2 regions of the Bacillus tuaregi genome follow, and region 2 is predicted to be linked to the other one. Evidence: riboswitches for the same ligand, from Rfam matches in the RefSeq annotation. Region 2 holds a riboswitch; the other holds the start of a gene.
What was found. Region 2 has a riboswitch for S-adenosylmethionine ahead of BQ5321_RS10355 (hypothetical protein). Riboswitches for the same ligand answer to the same signal wherever they lie in the genome.

Region 1 (10,219 bases), 750 kb from region 2:
TTATTTAGCTTTAGACCAATGAGAATGTTTTGTTCAATCGTCTTCCAAGGAAAAAGATAATCCTGCTGAAGCATATATCCAATATCATTTGATTTATTGCCAATCTTTTTTCCCTCCAACGTGACTAGTCCTTCAGACGGCTGGATTAAGCCAGCGATAATGGAAAGAAGCGTCGTTTTCCCGCACCCACTTGGACCAAGCATGGATACGAACTCCCCTTCGGCGATATCAAGAGAAATGTCAGAGAGGGCAGTCGTAGCCGATGTTTTAGTAAAATACGTATGACTTACGTTTTGAACTGATAAAAAGCCCATGTAAGGCACTTCCTAACCCAATTTGCTACAAGCTACAAGGAGGGGGATTCAAGGAAAGTGTCTATTCCACCTTCCTCGAATAATATAGAGCCTCCGCTGTGTTCTAATCCATCACTTTCTCAGCAAATTCTGTATTGACTAATGTTTCATAATCAATACGTTTTGGTAGCTCACCCGCTTCATCCATAATATTTTGCAGATTATCCCATTCCTCTTCATCTAGAATTGGATTTGTGGCAAAGGAGGTTTGGGTTTTATAACGATCAATAGAGGATTCAATAATATCCAAATCTGTATTCTCGAAATATTTTTGAATTAATTTTGCTGTTTCTGCTGAGCTGTTTTCATATACCCATTGCTGTGCTTTATAAATAGCCCGTGTAAAGGCTTCAACAAGCTCCTCATTCTCTTCTATATAGCTTTGCTTGGTCATGAAGGTTGTGTATGGAACATGCCCTGATTCCGTTCCAAATGATGCTACAATGTAGCCGCGCCCTTCCTTTTCAAACATGCTGGCCTGCGGTTCAAATAATTGAACGAACTCTCCCGTCCCTGAAATAAAGGCATTGGCAATATTGGCGAAATCAATATTCTGAATTAAATTCAAATCATTATGAGGGTCAATTCCATGATTTTTTAACACAAATTCGCCTACCATCTGAGGCATCCCGCCTTTTCTTTGGCCGAGGAAGGTACTGTCCTTCAGCATCTGCCAGTCGAAGTTTTCAATTTTATCACGGGAAACAAGAAAAGTACCGTCTGTCTGCGTCAGCTGAGCAAAGTTAATAACGGGGTCTGTCGAACCTTGGGCAGCTACATAAATCGATGTTTCTGAGCCGACAAGTGCGATATCAGCACCGCCCGATACGAGAGTAGTCATGGTTTTATCGCCGCCAAAGGTTGTGATTAATTCAACATCAAGACCTTCTTCTGCAAAAAATCCTTTTTCAATCGCAACATATTGAGGCGCATAAAAGATTGAACGAGTGACTTCTGCTATCTTGACTTTTTGGAGCTTTTCAGAATCTTCCTTAGATTTCCCAAGGTTACAAGCAACGAGACTGGTCATTAACACAAGGATAACTAGCAGTAATAAACTAGCCTTCCACCATTTTTTCATGATAGAGGACCTCCCTTAGTAAAGAATATGGATTTTTTAAGCCTAACCTATCGTATGAAAGTTGAAAAAATGTGTGAATGCCCAGGTTCTCGCCATTCAGGTGTTTAAACAAAGTAAATTAAAAAAACCTCAATATCTAAGTGGCTGTAAACCATTCCTTAGGTATTGAGGTGTTAGTATTGTTATTTACCAATAAACATTTGTGTCCAGTGATGGCCACTTGCTTCATAGCCGACGCCAATATGGGTGAATTCTCGGCTTAAAATATTTTTACGGTGTCCTTCACTATTCATCCAGGCATTAACCACCTCTTGAGGAGTTCTTTGTCCCTGGGCGATGTTCTCACCTGCAGTTTTATACGATACGCCATGGTCGCGCATCATATCAAATGGTGAGCCATAGGTTGGACTAGTGTGAGAAAAATAACCCTTTTGCTGCATGTCGGTGGATTTTTTCTGTGCGACACTGCTTAATTGAGTGTCAGCCTGTAAAGCTGGTAGACCATTTTTACGACGTTGTTCATTTGTTAAGTCAATCACCTGCTGAACAGCTTGGCTCACATTTGCCGGTGCTTGCTGGGCAGGAGCCTTTTGAGCTGGAGCTGGGGCTGGAGCCTGCTGGGCCGGTGTTTGCTGTTGTGGTGCTTGCTGAGCAGGGGCTTGATTTGCCTGCTGCTGTTTTTGCACTTCTGGTGCCTGTGCTGATTCTTTATTTTGACGAAGTCTTGCCTGTAAGCGATTATCCTGATTAGGATTAACTGGAATGAACTGATATCTCGCTTCTTGAATTAATACCGCTTTTGTGTGCGGGTATTTATTACTTGATTGTGATGTTTTTAAGCTGGAAAGATTTGGACTCTCATTTGTGTTGTCGTAATTTTTATTACGAGCTGTTACATTGTTATGATCATTATTAACTTTGTTCCTTTGGCTTGACCACTTGTTGTCATTGCGATTCGTCACATTGCGGTAATGGATATTTCGATTATTGTCATTGTTATTGCGAACAGTCCGATACGGAGACCGGTTATTGTTAGTGGTTCTATTGTTATCGTTCTCTAAATAATCCTCTGTAAGAGGACCACGGTGGTCAAAGCCATACGCTGAACGGTCATCCACTTCACGATTTCGATTGTTTACCTGATAGGCATTAGTACCGCCTCTGGTAGCTGTATTGAGCTGGTTGCCATTTTGTGTATTACGGCCATTATCTCGCATATTGTTGTTATTGTTATTGCGAACAGTCCAATAGGTAGGCCGATTATTGTTAGCGGCTCTATTGTCGTCGTTATCTAAGTAATCTTCAGTAAGCGGACCGCGATGATCAAAGCCATACGCTGAACGGTCATCTACCTCGCGATTTCGATTGTTTACCTGATATACATTGGTACCTGCTCGGTTGGCCGTATTGATCTGATTGCCATTTCGAGTATCCATCGCATCATTTGTATCATTATTACAAGCCACCAGGCTTAGAATAAGCATAGGGGTCACAAAAACACTGAATTTCCGTTTTCTCAAGTTGATTTCCTCCTTCGATTAGATGGACTACTCTCTTATTATTTTTAGTTCTAAGAAAAGTATTGATGGGAATAACCGACTAATTTGGAGGAGAGACAATAGAATTGGCAACTAAAACAAGATGAATACGATAAATAATGTGCCTGTGGAGGAGTATTGTCCCCCTTGAATAGGCAATTCAAGGGAGCTGTAAATTCTGGAATGTGAATGAAACTACATTCTTGTTTCGGAGATTGTACTTCTTATTTTTTCAAGAGAACGCTGAGCCTTTTCTTTATTTAGAACGACTAAGTTAACATAAAGGGCGTCAATAAGGCTGAGTTGTGCGATTCTCGACGATAAGGCTTCTGAACGATATTCATTGTCCTCGGAGCTTGTATAAAGTGCTACATCAGCATGCTGGGCTATTGGGGATTTTGGATAGCCGGTAATGGCAATCGTTTTCGCTCCATTTCGCTTAGCTGTCTTTAAAATATTTAAGGTATCCTTATTTGTCCCTGTATGAGAAATAATAACAGCTGTATCACTTTCTGTTAGCTGGGAGGCAGATGTAAGCTGAAAGTGGGAATCAATAAATGCAAACGCTTTAATTCCTGTGCGCACAAATTTATGGAACGCATCCATAGCAATGACTGCAGATCCACCCGTGCCATAAAACTCTACTCGGTTGGAATACAGCAAGAGATTGACTGCCTTTTGAATGGCTGTGTGATCTAGAATCTCTACTGTATTTTCAATCGTTCTAATATTTGCTTGGAAGACTTTATCGGCAATGGTCTTAGCATCATCATCATCCGAGATTTCAATATCCTCTTGGATTTGTTGGTTCGGAGTGATGATTTCAGAAGCAAGGGCAATCTTCATTGCCTGGTAGCCCTTAAAGCCGATTCGTTTGCAAAAACGAAAAACAGTTGCATCTGCTATATTTAAATCCTCAGCAACTTCATTGATGGTCCCGTGGATAATTTTATCGGGATCATCCAAAATATAATCGGCTATCTTTTTTTCTTTCTCGCTAAGCCGAGCGTAATTCGAACGAATTTTTCCTATGCAATTTTGTGACATTCCGATTTTCCTCTCTATCGTGTTTACCTTCTTAGTATACCATAACCATTTAGTAAAAAATATTCCTTAATTTATATAGTATTAGTTAAAAAAAATTTATTAGTTTCATAAATATTCTTTAATAAATATTCTACTACAGAAAGTGTGTTTGGAAAGTAACGCGTTTGAGAATTTCGTGAATCCTATGTTAAAATGGGATAATGCAATGATAAAAAATAATAAATGATATGTGGATTTGTTTTAGAGAAAGAAGGAATAAAATTGATTATTAGGTCTGAGGAAGATTTACAGGGTCTGAAGGAAATTGGAAAAATAGTTGGAACGATACGGGATGAAATGATAAAAAAAACAAAACCTGGCATTACAACAAAGGAGCTTGATGACTTTGCCGGGGAGCTGTTTGAAAAATACGGGGCCCTTTCAGCACCGAAGGGCGAATATGATTTTCCTGGCTTTACCTGCATCAGTGTCCAGGAAGAGGTTGCCCATGGAATCCCGGGAAGCCGTGTTATTCAAGATGGTGACTTAGTCAATATTGATGTATCCGGTTCGAAAAACGGCTATTATGCTGACACTGGTCTATCTTTTGTCGTCGGTAACGGGAACCCGGAGCTAGAAAAGCTTTGTGAAGTGGCAAAAAAAGCATTTGAAGCTGGTTTGACGAAATTTAAGGTTGGCGCAAGAAAGAATGCAATTGGTAAAGTGGTCTATCAAACAGCAAGACAAAATGGTTTTACAGTAATTAAAAACCTAACTGGACATGGGGTAGGTTTATCATTACACGAAGCACCCGATCATATTTTGAATTATTATGATTCATGGGATAAAGAAATTCTTCGCGATGGCATGGTGATTGCTTTTGAACCATTCGTTTCAACAGGTGCGGAAGAGGTTTATCAATTAGATGATGGATGGACGTATGTTACAGAGGAGCGAAGCTTTGTTGCTCAAATTGAACATACCGTAATTGTAACGAAGAATGGACCTGTTATTATTACAAACTAATCAAAGTTAATCAGTTACATTCCTGATGGTACAGCTGTCAGGAATTTTTTCTATGCTCCTTTTCTAAATTAGACAATAATTTACTTCTTCATGTGAATAATATAAACGACTAAAAGGAACGAAAGGAGACGAGGATGAATCCTATTATTATCAGTAAACAAAAGTTTCCGTCTCCGAATCCGGAGATTGAATTATCGATTATTACTTATCTGGTTGAAGGTTTAAAGGTGAAGGGATTATTAGCAGAGCCTAGAAATGCTGACATCTATGACGGATTTCTTTATTTAAGAGGCGGCATCAAAAATGTTGGAAAGGTGAGACCGGCCAGGATCGTTCAATTTGCCTCAGAAGGGTTCATTGTATTTGCTCCATTTTATCGCGGCAATCAAGGAGGGGAGGGAAATGAAGATTTTGCCGGAGAGGACAGGGAGGATGCTTTTTCAGGCTTTGAGCTGCTTCGTTCACATCAAAGGGTTAAAAACGTTCATATTTTTGGTTTCTCCCGCGGAGGTGTAATGGCCTTATTAACAGGAATTACATTCCCAGACGCAGCCTCTGTTGTTACTTGGGGAGGTGTTAGTGATATGTCATTAACATATGTGGAGAGAAAGGATTTAAGAAGAATGATGAAGCGAGTCATCGGCGGGACTCCAGCGAAGGTTCCTGAGCAGTATCAATACCGTACGCCCCTATATGATATAGAGAAGCTAAGACCTCCCGTGTTGATTATTCATGGTCGAAGGGATATTAATGTTTCGGTTGAACACGCCTATCGACTAGAGAAGCGCCTAAAGGACCTGAATAAAAAAGTAGAGTGCTGGTATTTTGACCAATATACACATTATTTTCCTCCGGCAATAAACAGGCAAATTGTCGCTGATTTAACGTTGTGGATGAAAAAGCAGGCTGACTAATGGTAAGATATCAGAAAGAAAGGATAGATTTTCATACATGATTAAAATCTATTAAAAAAGGAGAGGGAATAGGATGGGAATGCCTTTAGAATTAAATACGATGATTGTGACAAAGGGTAAGGAACAGAGAATTGGCGAGAATGATTTTACTTTAGTAAAGGATGATTACCGAATCTACCCAATTGAAATCCCGCTCGAAGTTAGAAAGACAAAGGACAGTGAGCCGGGAGCATATGCTGTCATAAAAAGACTAGAATGGGAAAACAGCAAGACTACCATTACATATCAGCTAATATCATTGAATACAACTAACTAACAAAAAACAGCAACTCTAGAGTTGCTGTTTTTGTTTATTTATGCCATTGGTCCGCCTTTTTCGATAATATCTGTTGAAACGTTTTGGAACTTTTTAAAATTGTCGCGGAATTTTGCAGCTAGTTCCTTTGCCTTCACCTCGTACTGCTCCTGATTCGACCAAGTACGATTAGGTTGTAGGACATCATCTGGTACTCCAGGTACATGTAAAGGAATTTCTAAGCCAAAAATTTCATCCTTTTTCGTTTCAGCATTCGCCAGTTCACCTTCAAGTGCTGCTTGAACCATTGCGCGAGTATAGCTTAGCTTCATACGTGAACCAACACCGTATTCTCCGCCAGTCCAGCCTGTATTAACAAGGTATACATTTGCATTATGCTGGCTGATTTTTTCACCAAGCATTTCTGCATAGCGAGTTGCTGGTAATGGTAGGAATGGTGAACCGAAGCATGTTGAGAATGTTGCTTCTGGTGATGTCACACCGCGTTCCGTACCTGCAAGCTTAGACGTGTATCCACTTAAGAAGTGGTACATTGCCTGCTCCTTTGAAAGCTTCGCAATAGGAGGTAAAACGCCAAATGCATCAGCAGTTAAGAAAATAATTGTATTGGGATGACCTGCAACACTTGGGTCAACAATATTTTCAATGGCCTGCAGTGGGTAAGCAGCACGAGTGTTTTCCGTCAATGTGCCGTCATCATAATCGGCAATGCGTGTATCTTGATCAAGCATAACGTTTTCTAATACAGAGCCAAAACGGATGGCATCGAAGATTTGCGGTTCTTTTTCACGAGATAGGTTGATACATTTAGCATAGCAACCGCCTTCAATATTGAATACGCCATTTCCTGACCAGCCGTGCTCATCATCACCAATTAGACGACGGTTTGGATCTGCAGAAAGGGTTGTTTTTCCTGTTCCTGATAAACCGAAGAAAAGGGCCACATCGCCTTCGTTTCCTACGTTAGAAGAGCAATGCATTGGCAGGATGCCATTCTCAGGTAATAAATAATTCATAATGGAGAAGACTGATTTTTTGATCTCTCCTGCATATTCTGTTCCACCAATCAGAACCGTACGCTGTTCAAAGGAAATAATAATAAATGTTTCTGAACAAGTACCATCAATGGCAGGGTCCGCTTTAAAATTAGGGGCTGCAATAACGGTAAAGCCAGGATCATGGGCTGCTAATTCTTCCTTTGTAGGACGAATAAATAACTGATGGGCAAATAGGTTATGCCATGCATATTCATTAATAACCTGGATAGGTAGACGGTGCTTTTCATCAGCTCCAGCGAAGCCTTTAAATACAAACACTTCGTCTTTCTCTTTTAAAAATTCCAACACTTTATTGTATAGACTTGAGAATACCTCTTTCGAGATTGGCTGGTTCACAGAACCCCAGTCAATTTTGTCCTTAACAGACTCTTCTTCCACAATGTATTTATCCTTCGGGGATCTTCCAGTGTACTTTCCAGTTGTAGCGATTACCGCGCCGGTTGAAGTTAATTGCCCTTCCTTCCGTGTTAATACTTTTTCGACAAGTTGTGGTACAGATAATTGAGTAAGAATATTAGTGCCATTAAGAAATTCATTTATTTCTTGTTTCAAACTTACAGAATTCATCCGACGAATACCTTCCTTTAATCAGTTTTATTTAAATTTACATTCGGAGTGATTTAGCTCACAATTAGTATAGCACAATTATTTGAATAGTCTATACTATTGATGAAAGTTTTTGGTCTTTTCCCAAAAATTAAAATGGTTGAATACTTTGATTAAAGACTAGCAAATTTTTATATATATAGTAATTATTTGATGTGTATTCATTGACAGCCTTTCTATCGGTACGATAAGATGTTTCATTGAACGGATACTCTCTTATCCCGAGCTGGTGGAGGGACAGACCCAATGAAACCCAGCAACCTGCTAAGCAGAGCATAATTAGATATAAAACTAGCTAACTAATTATTGTAGAAAATTTTTCGTTTACAAAATATTGAGGTAGAAATGTTTTATATGTATGCGATTCTTTTAGTAAAGGTGCTAATCTGTGGCAAGGATTCATTTCCTTGAACGATAAGAGTGAAAGGCGCGAATTTTTTATTTTCAACCTTTTCACAAGATGAGAAGGTTTTTTTATGCGTCTCCAATAAATAAGGAACTAATTTACTCTGATTTTTAATAAATAGGATAAATTCACCTTATTTTTTCCAAACTACTAGGGGATGAGTTCCGTATCATAAGAGATTGTTAATGCACTGTTTCTTCGCAATCTCTTTATATATAAGGAGGAAATCAGATTGTCAAAACGTCGCTTGTTTACTTCAGAGTCAGTTACTGAAGGCCATCCAGATAAGATTTGTGATCAAATTTCTGATGCCATTTTAGATGAAATTCTTACCCAGGATCCTAATGCACGTGTGGCTGCTGAAACATCAGTTACGACCGGCTTAGTATTAGTTTCAGGTGAAATTACTACATCAACATATGTAGATATTCCCAAAATTGTTCGGAATACCGTAAAGGAAATTGGCTATACACGAGCCAAGTATGGCTTTGACTCTGAAACATGTGCCGTATTAACGTCTATTGATGAGCAGTCTCCGGATATTGCAATGGGTGTTGACCAGGCCTTAGAAGCCCGTGAAGGAAACATGACGGATGAGCAAATTGAGGCTATAGGAGCTGGAGATCAGGGTCTTATGTTCGGATTTGCCTGCAATGAAACAAGTGAGCTGATGCCATTACCGATTTCATTAGCCCATAAGCTTTCCCGCCGTTTAGCAGAGGTACGTAAGGATAATACCTTGGCATATCTTCGTCCTGATGGAAAAACGCAGGTTACAGTAGAATACGATGAAAATGATCAGCCTGTTCGAATTGATACGATAGTCATTTCGACTCAGCATGATCCAGAGATTGGTTTGGAACAAATTCAACGAGATCTTAAGGAGTACGTCATTTCTCCAGTTGTGCCAAAAGAGTTAATTGATGATCAAACAAAGTATTTTATCAACCCAACCGGTCGTTTTGTTATCGGGGGACCACAGGGGGATGCCGGTTTAACAGGTCGAAAAATTATCGTTGATACATATGGCGGCTATGCTCGTCATGGCGGTGGTGCCTTCTCTGGTAAGGATCCGACAAAGGTTGACCGCTCTGCAGCTTATGCTGCCCGTTATGTAGCGAAAAATATTGTTGCCGCTGGATTGGCAGATAAAGTAGAGGTTCAATTTGCCTATGCGATTGGTGTAGCCCGTCCTGTATCGATTTCAATCGACACATTTGGTACAGGTAAAGTAGATGAGGATGTACTCGTAGATGTAGTGAATAAAAACTTTGATTTACGTCCTGCAGGGATTATCAAAATGCTTGACCTTCGCCGCCCAATCTATAAACAAACGGCTGCCTACGGTCATTTCGGTCGTGTGGATGTGGACCTTCCATGGGAGCGTACGGATAAAGCCGAGCTGATACGTGATCAAGCGTTAAACAGTGCTTTATAATCTTATAATTCAAATGAGAAAACAGGAGTCGCATTATCATAGTGCGGCTCCTGTTTCCGTTTAAAAGAACTGCAGCAGATTCAAGTAATCAATATGAATAGGAAAAAAATTGTACAATGTTTTAGAATAAATAGAAAAAGTATAAACTGCTTATAATAGCATGATTTTCCCATTGTTTTTTTTTTCACTTCATGACATTATAAAAAAATTAGTGGTAGTATAAGAGAGTATGTTTTTTTGAGTAATTTAAGAACCTTTATGTGAGGGGCTTTTAAATAAAGAATGGAGTGACGTACATAATGTGTGGTTTTATTGGTTGTGTACATGAAAAGGCACAGAATTTTAATGAAACTGAAAAACAATTATTCCAACAGATGAATAATCTGATAACCCACCGCGGACCTGATGATGATGGATATTATATGGATAACCATATCCAATTTGGCTTCCGTCGATT
Region 2 (10,219 bases):
TCGTGGCGGGGGCAGAGGTGGAGGAGATGGTCCACGCGGTGGGGGAGGAGGATCCTCTGGAGGCGGTGGTGCAAGCAGGGGGTGGTAACTAGCAGATCTGTATGGTCGCGCTTAAATAAAAAAGTCTTGATGATGGGAGTATCGTCAAGACTTTTTGTTTTTCCTAATTATTGTTAAGCACTGAAGCTTTCATTTTCAAAGATTGGGAGCTTTAATGTAAAACAGGTTCCTTTTCCATACTCGCTGCTTACCTGGATGGTCCCATGCATGCTTTTTATAATACTATAGGAGACCATCATGCCTAAGCCGGTTCCTTTTTCCTTTGTTGTAAAATAAGGTTCGCCAAGACGATTAATTTGCTCTTGTGTCATGCCGTTTCCTTCATCCTGAATATTTATTTGAACCTGATTGTCGATATAACCATTCGTAATGGTTAGCTCACCATTGGATTTCATCGACTCGATTCCATTCTTCAAAATATTAATTAAACATTGCTGGAATTTTTTTCTTTCTCCTTTTGTAAAATAATCATGGTCCAGGAGCGTTAGCTTTATTTCCACCCCATTCATGGTTGCTAAAGGAATCACAACCTTTACAGCATGCTGAATTTCTTCGTTTATGTTGATTTTTTCTTCCCGATCTGGTGTAGGCTTTGCAAAGGTTAAGTAATCGTTTATAACCTCTGTTGCTCGGTCCAATTCTTTTAAAGCGATGTCACTATACTGTTTTCTTGAATCCTCATTGATATCATCTGATAATAATTGAATAAAGCCCCTTGCTGCTGTCAGAGGGTTACGTACCTCATGTGAAATGCTTGCGGCCAAATGGCTGACCGTTTGTAATTTCTCTGCTTTAATAAGCTTTTGCAATACCTGGAAATTGGTTTTTATTCCTTCCCATAAAAAGGTTGCCATTGACATGGCAATGGTATGGATAATGGATAGCTGTAACCAAAACTTAATACTAATTTCATAATTAAATTGAACCTTTGCTAGCAGCAGCGTAAAGGAAATTCCGATAAATGTTAGGATTAAATTTAAAATGACCTTATGCTTCAGCAGCAGCTTTGAGTAAAACTTCGAGATGAAAATAATGATAAATCCCAAAATCGTAAAGGATACTAGTGAGGAATAAAAACCGTCACCACCCTGAACATAACGAATGATAAGCGTTAAGATCATCATCAGATAACCCAATTTATATCCACCGTATAGTCCGCCTAAAATAAAAGGAATCCATCGTAAATCCCAAATGAAATTTTCATTTGTGTATACAGGAAACATCATACATAAGATGAGAGAAATGATTGGAAATAGAGAAAGAGTCCAGTCTCGTATGCTTTCCAAACGGTATGCATATTTAAACATGTATAGGATTTGCATTAGGCATAACGCCAGCAGAATAAATAAAAAATTGATAAGTAAATCTTTTGTAACAAGATCCATAGGTGCACCGTGCCTTCAAGAATTTTAAATTTTCACAAATTATAATAAAATCATACCAAGAGACGGAATTTTTTGCTAGAAAAAAATAACAAAATACTAGTTTTGTTCATAAGGTTTGAAATTAGCTGCGATATATTTTTTTCTTTAAGTAGAGAAGTCCTCGAATTTTAGGGTTAAACAATCTAGCTGTGATATATATCACTTTAAATGCGGTAGAAAAGTACTATTCTGAATTTTGGAGGAAATAGAGAACAATTAATTCAACTAGCAGCAAAGAGGAGAGAATAGGTGGATGAAAAGAGGAATTACATGGCAGCTTGGTATGATGATAGTTTGTGTACTATTTGTTTCAATGTTGATTACATCTGTATCTAACTACTGGGTAACGTATAAACATACATATAGAGCTGCGGGAATTGAAGCAGTTGGATGCGCTAACATCACAACAGGTTTAATTTCACCAGGTGATATTGAGAAAGCAATCAATGGGGATATAATAACACGTGAAGCATTAGAAAAGACGATTAGCTGGACAGTCGAACATAAACAAATTTTTGAAAATCAATATATCATTCAAATGGATGGGACAATCCTAGCAGCTGATGAGAGTATGAAAAAACAAGGATTTAAGGCTGGGGATACTTTCTACATTGATGAACAACTAATCGAGACGCTAAAGGAAACAAAGCATCCACAATACTCTGATATCTATGAGTTTGGCGGTATGAAACGTTTAACCGGGTACGCTCCGATTTTTAAGGACCATGATCCTAGTAAAGAAATCATTGCATTAAATGCTATTGACTTCGATGCAAAAATCGTAACTGAAAGAACCTGGGAGTCTGTGAAGGGAACTGTTATCTTGGGTCTGTTGCCAATGATTATCGCATGTTTGATCACTATCTGGATGATTAGAAGAAGAACAAAACCAATCACTAGTTTAATAGAGTATGCAAAATGCATTGCAGACGGTGATCTATCTGTTGAAAATGTTAATACGAAAAATAATGATGAAATTGGCGAATTGGGTAATGCCCTTAATTTTATGGCAAAAAATTTACGTGAACTGATTCAGCAGGTTAGCTCCAGTGCCGAACGTGTAGCTACTTCCTCCGTGGACTTACATCAAATAGCAAAGCAAACGAATCATGCAACAGAGCAGATTTCCATATCGATGAGTGAAATCGCATACAGTGTTGACAAACAAGTTCAAAGTGTAGAAGAAACTGCTCAAACCGTAAGTGAAATTTCAGCTGGAGTCAATGTAATTTCCGATAATGCCCATAGTGTTACCATGACTGCAAAGAAGACCTCTGAAAAAGCGGAAGAAGGCGGTCTAGCCATCAAAACAGCCGTAAATCAAATGAATTCCATTCAGGAAACAGTTAATGGGCTAGCCGAAGCGGTAAAAGGATTAGGAGTCCGATCAGAGGAAATTGGTCAAATTGTTGAGGTAATTACCGGGATTGCAGCTCAAACTAATTTACTAGCCTTAAATGCAGCAATTGAAGCAGCCAGGGCAGGGGAGCATGGACGAGGTTTTGCCGTTGTAGCAGGTGAAGTTCGAAAATTAGCTGAACAATCAGCTATGTCAGCAAAACAAATTTCAATCTTAATCTCGACGATTCAGGATGATACGAGTAAAGCAGTTCTTTCGATGGAAGTGGTTTCGAAAGAAGTAGCATCAGGAATTGAAGTGGTTCATACGGCAGGCGGCTCCTTTGAAATTATTGAGGAATCGATTTTTGAGGTAACAGAGCAGATTCAAGCCGTATCTGCAGCAGTTCATCAAATGGTAGCAGGTACGGAGCAAATGGTTCAATCTATGCGATTTATTACAGATGCTGCGGAAAATGCTGCATCGGGCACACAGCAAGTGTCGGCAGCAACCGATGAACAGCTGGCCTCAATGGAAGAAATCTCAGCCTCTGCAAGTATCTTATCTAATATGGCAGAGGAACTCCAGGTAATTATCAAGAAATTTAACTTCATTCAGCAGAAGTCCTCCACTTCTACAAGTGGGGGATGAATGCAAATCGTACTTCGATTCAGTGGAGGTTCAAACCCCGGCTGAATGAAGTTAAGCCTCCGGCGGATGTCACGGATTTTTTAAAGGTAGTTTACCCGAGCGAGCTCAGGTAATCCGGACGCAAATTCGACGGGCGAATTTGATAATTCAATAATAAAAAGAGGAATACTTTCAACTAAATGGTGGATAGAAAAGGCGATATCATTTTCTTGTAATCTAACTGCTAAATCTAGAGGCAAAACTAGTTGATTCATGTTATAATCTTTAAACATAAGGACCCTTCTTTCTGATTTTATTTGGTGTGGTAACTTAATTTTATCAGAAGTGGTCCTTATTTAATGTAAAAATATTTAAAACCGGTGAAATTTTACTTGTCGTAAAATTTCACCGGTTTTTTCATTTCAGAGGAGGGTTTTGTCCCAGCCTCTTTTTCACATTCGACCAGATTTGAAGATGGCATAAAGGATAAATAAGAACATGAGTGTGGCAACAATCGAGCCGACTTCAATGGCTGGAAACTCCCATAATAGGTTTCGCTGGCCAGCAATGGCGCCGCCAATGATAAGTCCGACCATGAGAATACTAAAAGATAAAAGAATGATACTAAAGGCAAGCCTGTTACTGATTTTATCCAGTCTGAGCAAAAATTGCTTGAATTCAGGTACGCTGATTTCAAAATGCAGCTTTCCTTTTTGGATAGTAGCTGTTAAGTCCTTAAGATTTTTTGGAACCTTTGATAATAATTGCATATTTTCAACAAGTTCGTCCCACGAGCCTTTAATGACCTTTTTGGGTTCAAAGCGATGCTTCAGAAGCTTTTCACCAAATGGTTTGACTGTATCCATGATACTGAGATCAGGGTCCAGATCCTTTACGACACCTTCAATAATAAGCAGTGTCTTACCTAAAATGGTCAAATCTGAGGGAATCTGGATTTCATGATGGTGAATGATTGTAAGCAGATCGTTCAAAGCAGCCCCAATGCTTAGTTTGCTCAATGGGATATCCGAGTATTTCATGACAAATTCATCAATTTCAATATATAAAGAGCCTAAATCGGTTTGATCTGATTGGATTCCCATGGAAGAAATGGCCTTTAACAAGCCCTTTGTATTTCTTCGCTGAAGATTGATGACCAGTGAAGCAAAATGATATTTCGTATCTTCACTTAAACGTCCTACCATACCAAAGTCTAAATAAGCAATGTGATTCCCTGGCATAATATAGATATTGCCTGGATGCGGATCTCCATGGAAGAATCCTTCTATCAAAATCTGATGAAGCATGGATTCTGTAATTCGTTTGGCAATCAATTTACGATTGTAGCCTTCTTCGTCAAGCTTTTTGATGTTATTGACCTTTATTCCATCCACATAGTCCATGGTTAGTATTTTTTTTGTAGAAAGACTCCAGTGGACCTTTGGAATAACAATTTCCGCTTTTTGAGTGAATTGGTGAGCAATTCGTTCACTATTTCTTCCTTCGATTTGATAATCAAGCTCTGCTCTTAAACAATTAGAAAACTCTTCAATAATCCGTCGAATCTGATAGTGTTTTGCCCAGGAGATTTTATCCTCCATAATTCTTGCTAAATCATCGAGTATTTCCAAATCTGTTTCAACGATGGGTTTAATATCAGGCCGTTGTATTTTAACGGCTACCCGTTCTCCTGTATGTAGAATCGCCTCATGTACCTGGCCGATAGACGCACTTGCAAGCGGAGTTTCGGAAAAAGAATGAAAAAGAGTATGGATGCTTTCTCCTAATTCTAATTCAATCATGCTGCGCGCCTGTTGGTAGGAGAAGGAAGAAACCTGATCCTGCAGCTTTTCCAACTCTTCGGCGATTTCAATTGGTACAAGGTCACGTCTTGTGCTGGCAATTTGCCCAAGCTTGATAAAGGTGGGCCCTAAGCCCTGTAGCACTTCTCTGAGCTTTATTCCGGCATATTTTTTACTTAATTGCGAACTTTCCTGATTTTTAGGTAGGTGATGCTTTGTGAGTCCTAAGCGATATACTAAATGACTGAAACCGTTTCGTAAAAAAGCGTTGCTAATTTCCTGATATCTTTGTGCATGTTTTAGTCTTTTGCCAAGCATGTATGTTCCCCCAAGCCCAAATTTTCAATTTAGATTCTATATCACACGAATATTGTGTAGAATTTGTCTGTTATAGGGTTAGTCTAAGCTGACCTTCCTTTTTATGATACAACATTTTTCTTCATCCGTATCCTACTTCATAAAAAAGTGATTGTCTATTCTTTGCTGACAATGCGTGCTTTTCATAGGAGTTGGGCAATATACTACTATTTAAGATTATTCAGCAGGTGACCTTTCCTTCTATTAGTGGGGAATCTAAAAAGGCGATTTGCAGAAAGGGGAATAGGTTATGAAATTAACACCAGAACAGCGAATTGAGCTTCATGGTTTTAATAATTTAACGAAGTCCTTAAGCTTTAATATGTATGATATTTGCTATACAAGAACGCGAGAAGAACGTGAAGCCTATATAGAATATATTGATGAGCAATATAATGCTGACAGATTGACCAAAATATTAAAGCACGTTGCTGATATTATTGGAGCGCATGTCTTAAATGTGGCTAAGCAGGATTATGTACCACAGGGTGCTAGTGTCACGGTTTTAGTTTCTGAGGGACCGGTTGTGGAAGTGCCGACAGGGTCCTTTGAGGAAACGCCAGGCCCGCTTCCTGATAATGTCGTTCTGCAGCTTGACAAAAGTCATATTACCGTCCATACATATCCAGAATATCATCCGGAGGAAGGTATCAGTACTTTTAGGGCTGATATAGATGTGTCAACCTGCGGCGAAATCTCTCCACTTAAGGCATTAAATTACTTGATTCATTCTTTTGAAACGGATGTAATGTCGATTGATTACAGGGTAAGAGGCTTCACAAGAGCAAAAGACGGACACAAGCTATTTATCGACCATGAGATAAACTCCATTCAAAATTATATCCCGGACAATATTAAGGAATTATATGACATGATTGACGTCAATGTGTATCAAGAGAATATCTTCCATACGAAATGTAAATTGAAGGAATTTGATTTAAATAATTACTTATTTGGTTATTCAAAGGATAAGCTGAATCCTGAGGAAATGAAGGAAATTTCAGCCAGCTTAACTGCAGAAATGCATGAGATTTTTTATGGGAAAAATATGTCTCGCCATCTTCAATAGGGGTCATGAAATAGTAAAAGCTGTTGAATAAACAACAGCTTTTACTATTTTATGACCGCTGGATCATCGAACTGGAGTAATTTTTAACAAGCTTCTGTAAATTTCGATGGCTTTCTCTTACCTTTATCGATTCATCAATAATTTTTTGAAAACCCTCTAAATCTTTATCGTTGGCATTGAGAACGGATCTTGTCACACTTTCAGCGATTTGTTGTAAGGTTGGTTCTGAGCTCATCATAATGACCACCTTTCCTTATTTTGCTCCTTAATAATTTATCGAAAGGGGCTCGATTCTCCTGCTGGGAAACTTGTAAACTTATCTACATTTATCAGCAAATTCATTTTAATTTAGTGATGGTTCAACAGGGTATCTATTATTTGGAGCAAATAAACAGAAACAGCCATCCAAATAGCGAGTTTCCACCTTTGGTTGGCTGTTGGATGGTTGATTGTTGTTGCTTAAGGGAAAGGGCATTCCGATTACGGCTGGTTGCTGATGTTTTTCTTGGCCATATCGACTAATTCCTTAACCATACTGCCCCCAAGCCTTCCTCCAATTTTACCGGCCTGCTCGGATGTCAGCTGACCGTTATATCCATTTTTTAATGGTACACCGCCTTCTTCGGCCGCTTCAAATTTTGCATCCTCCGGTTTACTACTTCCAGCCACTTTTGCTTTTAGTTGATCAAGTCCTTTTCTTGCATCGGGTATAAGGATTTTATTTTTATTTTTACGTGTCAAAGTAATTCCTCCTTTAGGTTAGAGTTTCCTTAATCGCTATGGAATAACTAAGCATAATAAGTTTCATGGGAAAGAAAAAAATATGAGCATTTAAATTGTATGTTTTTTATGAGTAGTGCTATTATTTGCATAATAACTCTTGGCAACACGAAGCGTTTTAATAGGTTAGAAAAAAACATGTAGGATCGATTATAAAATATCTTATCAAGAGAGGTGTAGGGACTGGCCTGATGAAGCCTCAGCAACCGCAGATATATTTTGAATGGTGCTAAATCCAGCAAAGCTTGGCTTTGAAAGATAGGGGGAGATTTCTTTTTTATACAAAAAAGTTCTCTTCTAAAAAGAAGATGATTTTTGTATGGGAAGGGGAATAAGATGAAAAAACTACTAACAGTTGATGAATATTTAGATTTGTATCTTCTAGCAGGAAAGCTTGGCGATCCATCCTGGCAGAACGAGATAATGGATAAGCTAAAAAAAGGGGAATATATAGCAGAGCAAACGTTGAAAATTCGTAATCTTTGGAATAAATATAAAAAGGTTAATATGGAAATGCTGGATCTGTACCGACAACTACAGAAGGATGCATCGAACGAAGCTGTTACGGAAAAAATCCGCGCCTTAAAGCTACAGCGAAGCACCATCAATAAACAAATTCAACAAGAACAAAAGAAATCTCAGCACTCGCACTCCAAATCAACCAAATAAGCACTTTTATAGTCATAACTACAATAGGGGATTGTTCTCTGACGCATTAAAGCGCCGGGGGACAGTCCCCCGGTACGTTAATAGGGTAATGGGTTGATTTGGCGAAGAAGAATGTGAAAATAGTTCATAATTTGTTCAATATTTCACAATCTATGATGGATTTTATGTGTTATTCTAATACCATAGAAAAACAAAGGAGTGATAAACATGATGGTTTGTAAATGGATGAACTTTTCTACCGACACAGAAACGTATACACAGGATGATTTCGAAGGATTAGTGGGAGATCGTTTTGAGGCGATGGTTATAAAGGAAAGCACTAAGCTTCCTTCTTATATATGGACAAATAATTTTGTAGTGATCGTTAAGAACAATTCGAGTAAATTCTCTGATATATCATTCGAGAAAATACCAAGAAACCCTGTGCGGGAATAATCATCCACAACTGCAAGCCCCATCAGGTGACACATCATGTTTTTTATTTAATTATTTTTTTTTGACAACTAATGTGAAATACTTCACAAATTTGGAGGTAAACAAATGGCTGTAAAAGAAAGAGAAGTTATGGAAAAAAGTAAAGTAGAATCACCATCAGTACCTGAAATGATTGATACTCTTGTGGATAATGGCTTAAAGGCATTAAAGGAATTTCATTCATTCGATCAGGAAAAGATTGATGAAATTGTAAAAAATATGGCTGTTGCCGGTATTGACCAGCATATGCCTCTTGCCAAGTTAGCTGTAGAGGAAACGGGTAGAGGCGTTTATGAAGATAAAATCATTAAAAACATTTTTGCAACTGAATATATCTATAACAATATTAAATATGATAAAACAGTAGGCATTATTAATGAAAATGAGTTGGAAGGAACCTTCGAAATCGCTGAACCAGTTGGAGTGATTGCTGGTGTAACACCGGTTACAAATCCAACATCAACTACATTATTTAAGGCTATAATTGCCATAAAAACCCGTAATCCAATTATTTTTGCTTTCCATCCATCTGCGCAAAAATGCAGCAGTGAAGCAGCGAGGATTGTGAGGGATGCTGCGATTCTAGCAGGAGCTCCTGAACATTGTATTCAATGGATTGAAAAACCGTCATTAGAAGCAACAAGATTATTGATGCACCATGATCATATTTCACTTATTTTAGCTACTGGCGGTTCTGGCATGGTTAAATCAGCTTACAGTTCAGGAAAACCAGCGCTTGGAGTAGGACCTGGTAATGTTCCTTGTTATATCGAAAAGTCTGCCAATCTTCATCGCTCAATAAATGATTTGATTTTATCTAAAACCTTTGACAATGGAATGATTTGTGCCTCAGAGCAGGCCGTTATTATAGATAAAGAAATTTACGCAGAAGCCAAAAGTGAATTAATAGCCAATAACTGCTACTTTTTAAATGAAGAAGAAAGAGCCAAGGTTGAGAAACTGGTTATCAATGAAAAATCATGCGCCGTTAATCCCGATATTGTCGGAAAGCCTGCCCATTTCATTGCGAAAATGGCTGGTGTAAACGTGCCAGAGGATACGAAGATTCTGATTGCAGAATTAAAGGGTGTCGGTGCCCAATATCCGCTGTCACGAGAGAAGCTAAGTCCAGTCCTTGCCTGCTTTAAGGTAAATAGCCTTGAAGAGGGTCTTACAAGAGCGGAAGAAATGCTCGAATTTGGCGGTCTTGGTCACTCAGCCGTTATTCATACAACAAATGAAGAAGTTGTAAGGGAATTTGGTACAAGAATGAAGGCCTGCCGTATTATTGTCAACGCACCATCTTCTCAAGGGGGAATTGGAGATATTTATAATGCGTTTATGCCTTCTCTAACACTTGGCTGTGGTTCATATGGCGGTAACTCCGTTTCATCAAACGTAGGGTCTATTCATTTGATTAATAAAAAGAAAGTCGCAAAAAGGGCAGTCAATATGCAATGGTTTAAGGTTCCACCGAAAATCTACTTTGAAAAAAATGCTATTCAATATTTAGCTGCGATGCCAAATATCTCAAAAGCATTTATTGTTACAGACCCTGGTATGGTAAAGCTTGGATATGTGGATAAAATTCTCTACTATTTAAGAAAGCGCCCGG

Region 1: linked by a shared signal. The riboswitch ahead of metK (methionine adenosyltransferase) and the one ahead of BQ5321_RS10355 (hypothetical protein) in region 2 are both predicted to bind S-adenosylmethionine.

The regions. Positions count from the first base shown of each region.
Region 1 is NZ_LT629731.1:927,694-937,912, forward strand. Features, by position in the region: gene BQ5321_RS06790 (ABC transporter ATP-binding protein) at 1-314, opposite strand, end outside; gene BQ5321_RS06795 (ABC transporter substrate-binding protein) at 418-1,434, opposite strand; partial or broken gene BQ5321_RS25085 (CAP domain-containing protein) at 1,617-2,285, opposite strand; gene BQ5321_RS06805 (MurR/RpiR family transcriptional regulator) at 3,168-4,019, opposite strand; gene map (type I methionyl aminopeptidase) at 4,281-5,024, shown strand; gene BQ5321_RS06815 (alpha/beta hydrolase family protein) at 5,159-5,938, shown strand; gene BQ5321_RS06820 (DUF2584 domain-containing protein) at 6,012-6,254, shown strand; gene pckA (phosphoenolpyruvate carboxykinase (ATP)) at 6,293-7,879, opposite strand; SAM riboswitch class I at 8,132-8,339, shown strand; gene metK (methionine adenosyltransferase) at 8,557-9,762, shown strand; gene asnB (asparagine synthase (glutamine-hydrolyzing)) at 10,062-10,219, shown strand, end outside.
Region 2 is NZ_LT629731.1:1,679,588-1,689,806, forward strand. Features, by position in the region: gene BQ5321_RS10315 (TPM domain-containing protein) at 1-88, shown strand, start outside; gene BQ5321_RS10320 (ATP-binding protein) at 174-1,445, opposite strand; gene BQ5321_RS10325 (methyl-accepting chemotaxis protein) at 1,738-3,474, shown strand; gene BQ5321_RS10335 (ABC1 kinase family protein) at 3,906-5,573, opposite strand; gene speD (adenosylmethionine decarboxylase) at 5,863-6,681, shown strand; gene BQ5321_RS10345 (hypothetical protein) at 6,731-6,919, opposite strand; gene BQ5321_RS10350 (alpha/beta-type small acid-soluble spore protein) at 7,162-7,422, opposite strand; SAM riboswitch class I at 7,621-7,726, shown strand; gene BQ5321_RS10355 (hypothetical protein) at 7,798-8,130, shown strand; gene BQ5321_RS10360 (hypothetical protein) at 8,338-8,565, shown strand; gene adhE (bifunctional acetaldehyde-CoA/alcohol dehydrogenase) at 8,671-10,219, shown strand, end outside.